One region of the Bacillus sp. Hm123 genome, then DNA from elsewhere that is predicted to be linked to it. Evidence: a T-box and tRNA genes for the amino acid it is inferred to sense, from the RefSeq annotation. Region 1 holds a T-box; the other holds one or more tRNA genes.
What was found. A T-box is a leader RNA that pairs with one kind of tRNA and senses whether it is charged. The one in region 1 lies ahead of pheS (phenylalanine--tRNA ligase subunit alpha), so its partner is inferred to be a tRNA-Phe.
Positions count from the first base shown of each region.

Region 2: it encodes a tRNA-Phe, which carries the amino acid that the T-box ahead of pheS (phenylalanine--tRNA ligase subunit alpha) is inferred to sense. The anticodon was not compared.

Region 1 is NZ_CM200277.1:2,511,822-2,515,229, reverse strand. It holds gene sspI (small acid-soluble spore protein SspI) at 365-574, opposite strand; gene ACSVDJ_RS13105 (TrmH family RNA methyltransferase) at 691-1,458, shown strand; T-box leader at 1,504-1,733, shown strand; gene pheS (phenylalanine--tRNA ligase subunit alpha) at 1,805-2,839, shown strand; gene pheT (phenylalanine--tRNA ligase subunit beta) at 2,857-3,408, shown strand, end outside.
Region 2 is NZ_CM200277.1:3,571,192-3,574,599, reverse strand. It holds gene ACSVDJ_RS18590 (adenylosuccinate synthase) at 1-1,198, shown strand, start outside; tRNA gene ACSVDJ_RS18585 (tRNA-Lys) at 1,462-1,537, shown strand; tRNA gene ACSVDJ_RS18580 (tRNA-Glu) at 1,550-1,624, shown strand; tRNA gene ACSVDJ_RS18575 (tRNA-Asp) at 1,657-1,733, shown strand; tRNA gene ACSVDJ_RS18570 (tRNA-Phe) at 1,858-1,930, shown strand; gene vicR (cell wall metabolism response regulator VicR) at 2,322-3,032, shown strand; gene walK (cell wall metabolism sensor histidine kinase WalK) at 3,039-3,408, shown strand, end outside.

The DNA of each region.
Region 1 (3,408 bases):
CCTTGATTTATAAGCCATAATATCCCCTCCTTTTTCGAGTGCATAAAAGGTATTACTTAATCATCGTATACATTAAGAACACCTTTCTGTATCTTATGTTTAAACAAGCACCGAGTATAGGTGAGTTATCTTGAATCAATCGCACATTCTCCTCATCGTTACACACAAAAAAAGAGCGATCAGGAGAAACCTGACTGCCCTTTCTAAATTTATCCCGCATTAACGGGCTGTAAGACTCCCACCTCAACAGGGCAGAAAAAGCGCAGGCGTGTAGGTAGGAGATCAACAGCCCGTAAAAGCCCGATTGGTTCAACTAACAATCAGTGGGGGATGAAGAAACCCCCCCACTGATTGAAGTTTCACTTTATTGTTTTAATCCCGTCTCTAATGTTTGTAGCATATGCTGCTTCTCCTGTTCTTCAGCGTGCTGCCAAAATACCTCAAACAATACGCCAAGACCCGGAAGCATCTTTTCTTCATTTCGCTGAATCGCATCGACAATCGTTTGTTCTAGTTGTTGTTGGGAACTGCCTGTAACATTATTTAATACTGCTTGCCGCAAATTAAAGTTCATCCAAATCGCTCCTTTTCCCATAGTCTTTATTATTTTCTCCTGAGCTTTCATTTAATATGCGAAAAAAATAAGCTATAATGAAACGAAAATCCCTATGCATTAAAGGAGCGGAAAAAGTGAAATTTATTCAATCAACGAAAAATGTTCAAGTGAAGCAGTGGAAGAAGCTGTTAACGAAAAAAGAGCGAGAAAAAACAGGACTATATTTGCTAGAAGGTCTTCATTTAGTGGAAGAGGCGTTAAATCATAAAGAAGAGATTGTGGAAGTCGTTGTATCAGAAGATATTTCTTTACCTGCCCATTGGAATATGGATGGGGTTGAAATGACGATGGTGACAGCGGAGGTTACGAAGGAGCTTGCCGATACAGAAACGAACCAAGGAGTGTTTGCCGTTTGTCGCAAACGTCCATTGCCTGAGTCTTTCATCGGTCGTACGTATTTACTCATTGATGCAGTGCAAGATCCAGGTAATATCGGGACGATGATTCGCACAGCGGATGCCTCGGGGCTAGATGGTGTGATTTTAGGAACAGGCTGTGCCGATCCGTACAATCCGAAAGTGCTTCGTGCCGCGCAAGGTAGTCATTTTCATTTGCCGCTTATTCAAATGCCGCTCGATGAAGCGATTCAACAATTAAAAAATCAGCAAATTCCGGTGTTTGGTACGTCTTTACAACAAGCAGTCGATTATCGGGAAGCGGAAGTGCAAGATGCCTTCGCTCTTCTTGTTGGAAATGAAGGTGGCGGTGTGAACGAAGCGCTGTTAGCCGAGACGACAAGTAATGTATTTATTCCGATCTACGGCGGTAGCGAATCGTTGAACGTGGCGGTGGCAGCTGGTGTGTTGCTGTATCATTTTAAACATTCATTGAAAAATGTTTGAACTTTTGAGTGAAAATGTACTATAATGAGAACAAATTGTATAAGGCAAAAGGCAATGATAGAGAAGAGTAGTTTATATTAGTTTTTTTCAGGGAGAAAGTGCCGCAGACTGGAAGCACTTTTATGAAACGGTAAGCGAAGTTCACCTCTTGAGCCGGCATTAGGACCGCCATCAGCGTAAAAATGCCCCGGTGAAGAACCGTTACATCAATGAAGTGAACATGTATTTAAGCATGTTAATAAGGGTGGTACCGCGACCAAAGCCTCGTCCCTTTTCGGGAGACGGGGCTTTTTTGTGTTTACGATCCGAAACCGCTTTTTGCCAACAAAAAAGGAGGAATTACACTGTGGAACAGCAATTAAAGCAATTACAAACAGAGGCGCTGGCGCAAATTGAAACAGCCGCTGATTTAAAACAGCTGAATGACGTTCGTGTCGCTTATTTAGGAAAAAAAGGACCTGTGACAGAAGTATTGAAAGGCATGGGAAAATTATCGGCGGAAGAACGTCCGAAGATGGGGGCACTGGCTAATGAAGTGCGCGGAGCGATTGCTTCAGCGATCGAAGCAAAGCAAACGACATTAGAGCAACAAGCGATTCAAGCACAATTAGCTAAAGAAACGATCGACATTACACTTCCAGGTCGTCCAGTGAAAACAGGCAACCACCACCCGTTAACACGCGTAGTCGAGGAAATTGAAGATTTATTTATCGGCATGGGCTATGCTGTCGCAGAAGGGCCAGAGGTGGAAAAGGATTACTATAACTTTGAAGCATTGAACCTTCCGAAAGGTCATCCGGCACGCGATATGCAGGATTCTTTCTATATCACAGAAGATATTCTACTTCGTACACACACATCTCCTGTGCAAGCACGCACGATGGAAAACAATACAGAAAAAGGCCCAGTAAAGATCATTTGTCCAGGAAAAGTATTCCGCCGCGACAATGACGATGCGACACATTCTCATCAATTTATGCAAATTGAAGGTCTTGTCGTTGATGAAAACATTAGTATGGGTGATTTAAAAGGCACGCTTCAAGCTTTTGCGAAAAAAATGTTCGGTGAAGATCGTGAAATCCGTCTACGCCCAAGCTTCTTCCCATTCACTGAGCCATCAGTAGAAGTCGATGTTAGCTGTATGTGCGGCGGTAAAGGCTGTAACATTTGTAAGCAAACGGGTTGGATCGAAGTGTTAGGAGCAGGTATGGTACATCCGAACGTCCTTGAAATGGCCGGTTACGACTCGAAGAAATATACAGGCTTTGCGTTTGGTATGGGAGCGGAACGAATTGCAATGTTGAAATATGGCATTGATGATATTCGTCTATTTTATACAGATGATTTACGCTTTTTAAAACAATTTTCGGTACATGAATAATTAGGAGGGAAATAACAATGTTCGTTTCATATAAATGGCTAAGCGAGTACGTTGATCTTGGCGGAATGCCAGCAAAAGAATTAGCAGAGAAAATTACCCGTAGCGGAATTGAAGTAGAAGGAGTCGAGCACTTAGGCGAAGGCATTAAAAATGTCGTTGTCGGTCATGTGCTTGAGCGTGAACAGCATCCGAATGCTGATAAATTAAATAAATGTTTAGTCGATGTCGGTGAGGAAGAGCCGGTTCAAATTATTTGTGGTGCAGCCAACGTGGATAAAGGTCAAAAAGTCGTTGTCGCAAAAGTAGGCGCTGTTCTTCCTGGCAATTTCAAAATTAAAAAAGCAAAGCTACGTGGTGAAGCTTCACACGGCATGATTTGCTCGCTACAAGAGCTTGGTATCGAAAGTAAGCTAGTAGCGAAAGAATTTTCAGAAGGAATTTTCGTCTTCCCGAATGAAGTGACACCAGGAGAAGACGCTCTTGAGCAGTTGAACTTACATGATGAAGTGTTAGAGCTTGGGTTAACCCCAAACCGTTCCGACTGCTTAAGCATGTTAGGTGTTGCTTAT
Region 2 (3,408 bases), 1.1 Mb from region 1:
TTACCAAGGTGGTAATAATGCGGGACACACGATTAAATTTAACGGCGTGACATACAAATTGCATTTAATTCCATCAGGTATCTTTTATAAAGAGAAAATTTGTGTGATCGGCAATGGGATGGTAGTAGATCCTAAAGCATTAATTCAAGAATTAAAGTATTTACAAGATCAAAATGTGTCAACAGATAACTTGCGCATTAGTAACCGTGCCCATGTAATTCTTCCTTATCATTTAAAAATTGATGAAGTAGAAGAAGCACGTAAAGGCGACAACAAAATTGGCACAACGAAAAAAGGAATCGGACCAGCTTACATGGATAAAGCAGCACGTATCGGTATCCGCATGGCCGACCTTTTAGATCGCAAGGCATTTGAAGAGAAATTAACTCGCAACTTAGAAGAGAAAAACCGTTTACTTGAGCGCTTCTATGAAACAGAAGGCTTCAAGATTGAAGATATTCTTGATGAGTACTATGAGTATGGTCAACAAATTAAACAATACGTTTGCGATACATCTGTTGTGTTAAACGATGCATTAGATGAAGGTCGTCGCGTATTATTTGAAGGCGCTCAAGGCGTTATGTTAGATATTGACCAAGGTACGTACCCATTCGTAACATCTTCTAACCCGGTAGCAGGTGGGGTAACGATTGGTTCTGGTGTAGGCCCAACAAAGATCAATAGCGTTGTTGGTGTAGCGAAAGCATACACTAGCCGTGTAGGAGATGGCCCGTTCCCGACAGAGCTTCATGATGAAATTGGTCAGCAAATTCGTGAAGTAGGTCGTGAGTACGGTACGACAACTGGTCGTCCACGTCGCGTTGGTTGGTTCGATAGCGTCGTTGTTCGCCACGCTCGTCGCGTCAGCGGTTTAACGGATCTTTCTCTTAACTCAATCGATGTACTGACAGGTATTGAAACAGTGAAAATCTGTGTCGCTTACCGTTACAACGATCAAGTGATTGAAGAGTATCCAGCAAACTTAAATATTTTAGCTGAATGTACGCCAATTTATGAAGAGCTTCCAGGTTGGACAGAAGATGTCACTAGTTGCAAAACATTAAGCGACCTCCCGGTTAATGCTCGTCACTACGTAGAGCGTGTTTCTCAATTAACAGGCATTCCGTTATCTACATTCTCAGTAGGACCAGACCGCAATCAAACGAACATTGTTCGCAGTGTTTGGGCACAAGGTTAAGATAAAAAGCACCGGCTTCTCCTTTCGAGGAAGCCGGTGCTTTTGTGTATTGGTTGTTTCTTCGGTGTTCCGCTCGGTTCTTCAACTTTACGAAGTGTTTCTTTGGTTTTTAAGTCATACGGCTATACCATTCTTTTTAAAATTTGTCCAACTCACGCTATTTCTAATGTCAAATTTTTTTCGACATTTTTTTTAAAAATCTATTGTCAGCTTAAATACCTTGTGATAACATTAACAACGTTGCTAAGAACAAACACTGTTTCGAGCCATTAGCTCAGTTGGTAGAGCATCTGACTTTTAATCAGAGGGTCGAAGGTTCGAGTCCTTCATGGCTCACCATTCTTATTGAATGGCCCGTTGGTCAAGCGGTTAAGACACCGCCCTTTCACGGCGGTAACACGGGTTCGAATCCCGTACGGGTCACCAAGTTTTATTTAAAAAAAGTAATCAATAGTTATGGTCCGGTAGTTCAGTTGGTTAGAATGCCTGCCTGTCACGCAGGAGGTCGCGGGTTCGAGTCCCGTCCGGACCGCCATAAATGAATCATTTACTTTTTATCGTTTACTTAATGAATCCTATTTTTTCATTAGTCGGCCATGACTTCTAAGAGCAACCTCTTTGTTGGCCGCTCAGTTTTTTTGTTAAATACATATTGATTTGGCTCAGTAGCTCAGTTGGTAGAGCAATGGACTGAAAATCCATGTGTCGGCGGTTCGATTCCGTCCTGAGCCATCAAAGAAGCATCGCGATGATTATAACTCTCGCGGTGTTTTTTTTTGTGAAAGAAAAAGATCCAAGAGAGGAACATTTGGGTATATATTCATATTCCCTATTAAAGGATGAAAAAGGTTGCTGTTCGTGATACAGTTAATAGATGCGGTATTTATGTTGAGAAGACCGCTTTGAGAGGGCTGACAGCCATAAGAATATCTCAATGAAAAGGATTTTCTCCTTTTAAATAGTAGATATTATTGTTTAGAGTCAGTCTTTTTTTGCTTGATTGAGAGTAAATAAAAAGTGGAAGAAATCGGTGTTTTCTTATGATAAAATAAAGGAATAACCTCTTCACTAAACAATTTGATTGTAAATATTTTTTGACTTTTGAAGAAAAGAGGAGAGCAGGATGCAAAAAAAGATATTAGTTGTAGATGATGAAAGGCCTATTGCAGATATTCTACAATTTAACTTAAAAAAAGAAGGTTATGAAGTTCATTGTGCATACGATGGAGATCGGGCTGTTGAGATGGTAGAAGAAGTGCAGCCGGACTTGATTCTATTAGATATTATGCTTCCTGGACGGGATGGTATGGAAGTGTGTCGTGAAGTAAGAAAAAAATATGAAATGCCCATTGTCATGCTAACGGCTAAAGATTCGGAGATTGATAAAGTGCTTGGGCTTGAACTTGGTGCGGATGATTATGTGACAAAGCCATTTAGTACAAGAGAATTGATTGCTCGGGTGAAGGCGAATTTACGTCGTCATCAAGCGGCCCCTGCGCCGGTGGAGGAAGAAGAAGAATCGAATGAAATTACGGTAGGTACATTGACGATTTTGCCTGATGCTTACATGGTATCTAAGCGTGGAGAAACGATTGAGCTGACTCATCGTGAATTTGAATTGCTTCATTATTTAGCAAAACATATTGGTCAAGTGATGACGAGGGAGCATTTGTTGCAAACCGTTTGGGGCTATGATTATTATGGTGATGTTCGCACGGTCGATGTAACCGTTCGTCGCTTACGTGAAAAAATTGAGGATAATCCGAGTCACCCATCCTGGATTGTAACGAGAAGAGGAGTAGGCTACTACTTGCGTAATCCTGAACAGGAGTAATCATAAATGAAAAAAGTGAGTTTTTTCCGTTCGATACAATTAAAGTTTGTATTAATTTATGTGCTACTTATTTTATTTGCTATGCAAATTATTGGCGTTTATTTTGTTAATGAATTAGAGAAGAAGCTTGTCACAAATTTTAAAAGCTCTTTGCAGCAACGTGTGAATTTGCTGGAATATAATTTAAGGGAAGAGATGTTGAAAGAGCGAACCGAGGATACGCCGACGCTGGAGCAGGATATCCAAAAAATATTAGAGGATTTTTCGGGTCCTGATATTTCGGAAGTGCGGGTTATTGACGCACGTAGCCGAATTATTGGTACATCTGATCCGACGAAACAAGGAACGCTTGGTCAAAGAACAACGGAAATTTCAG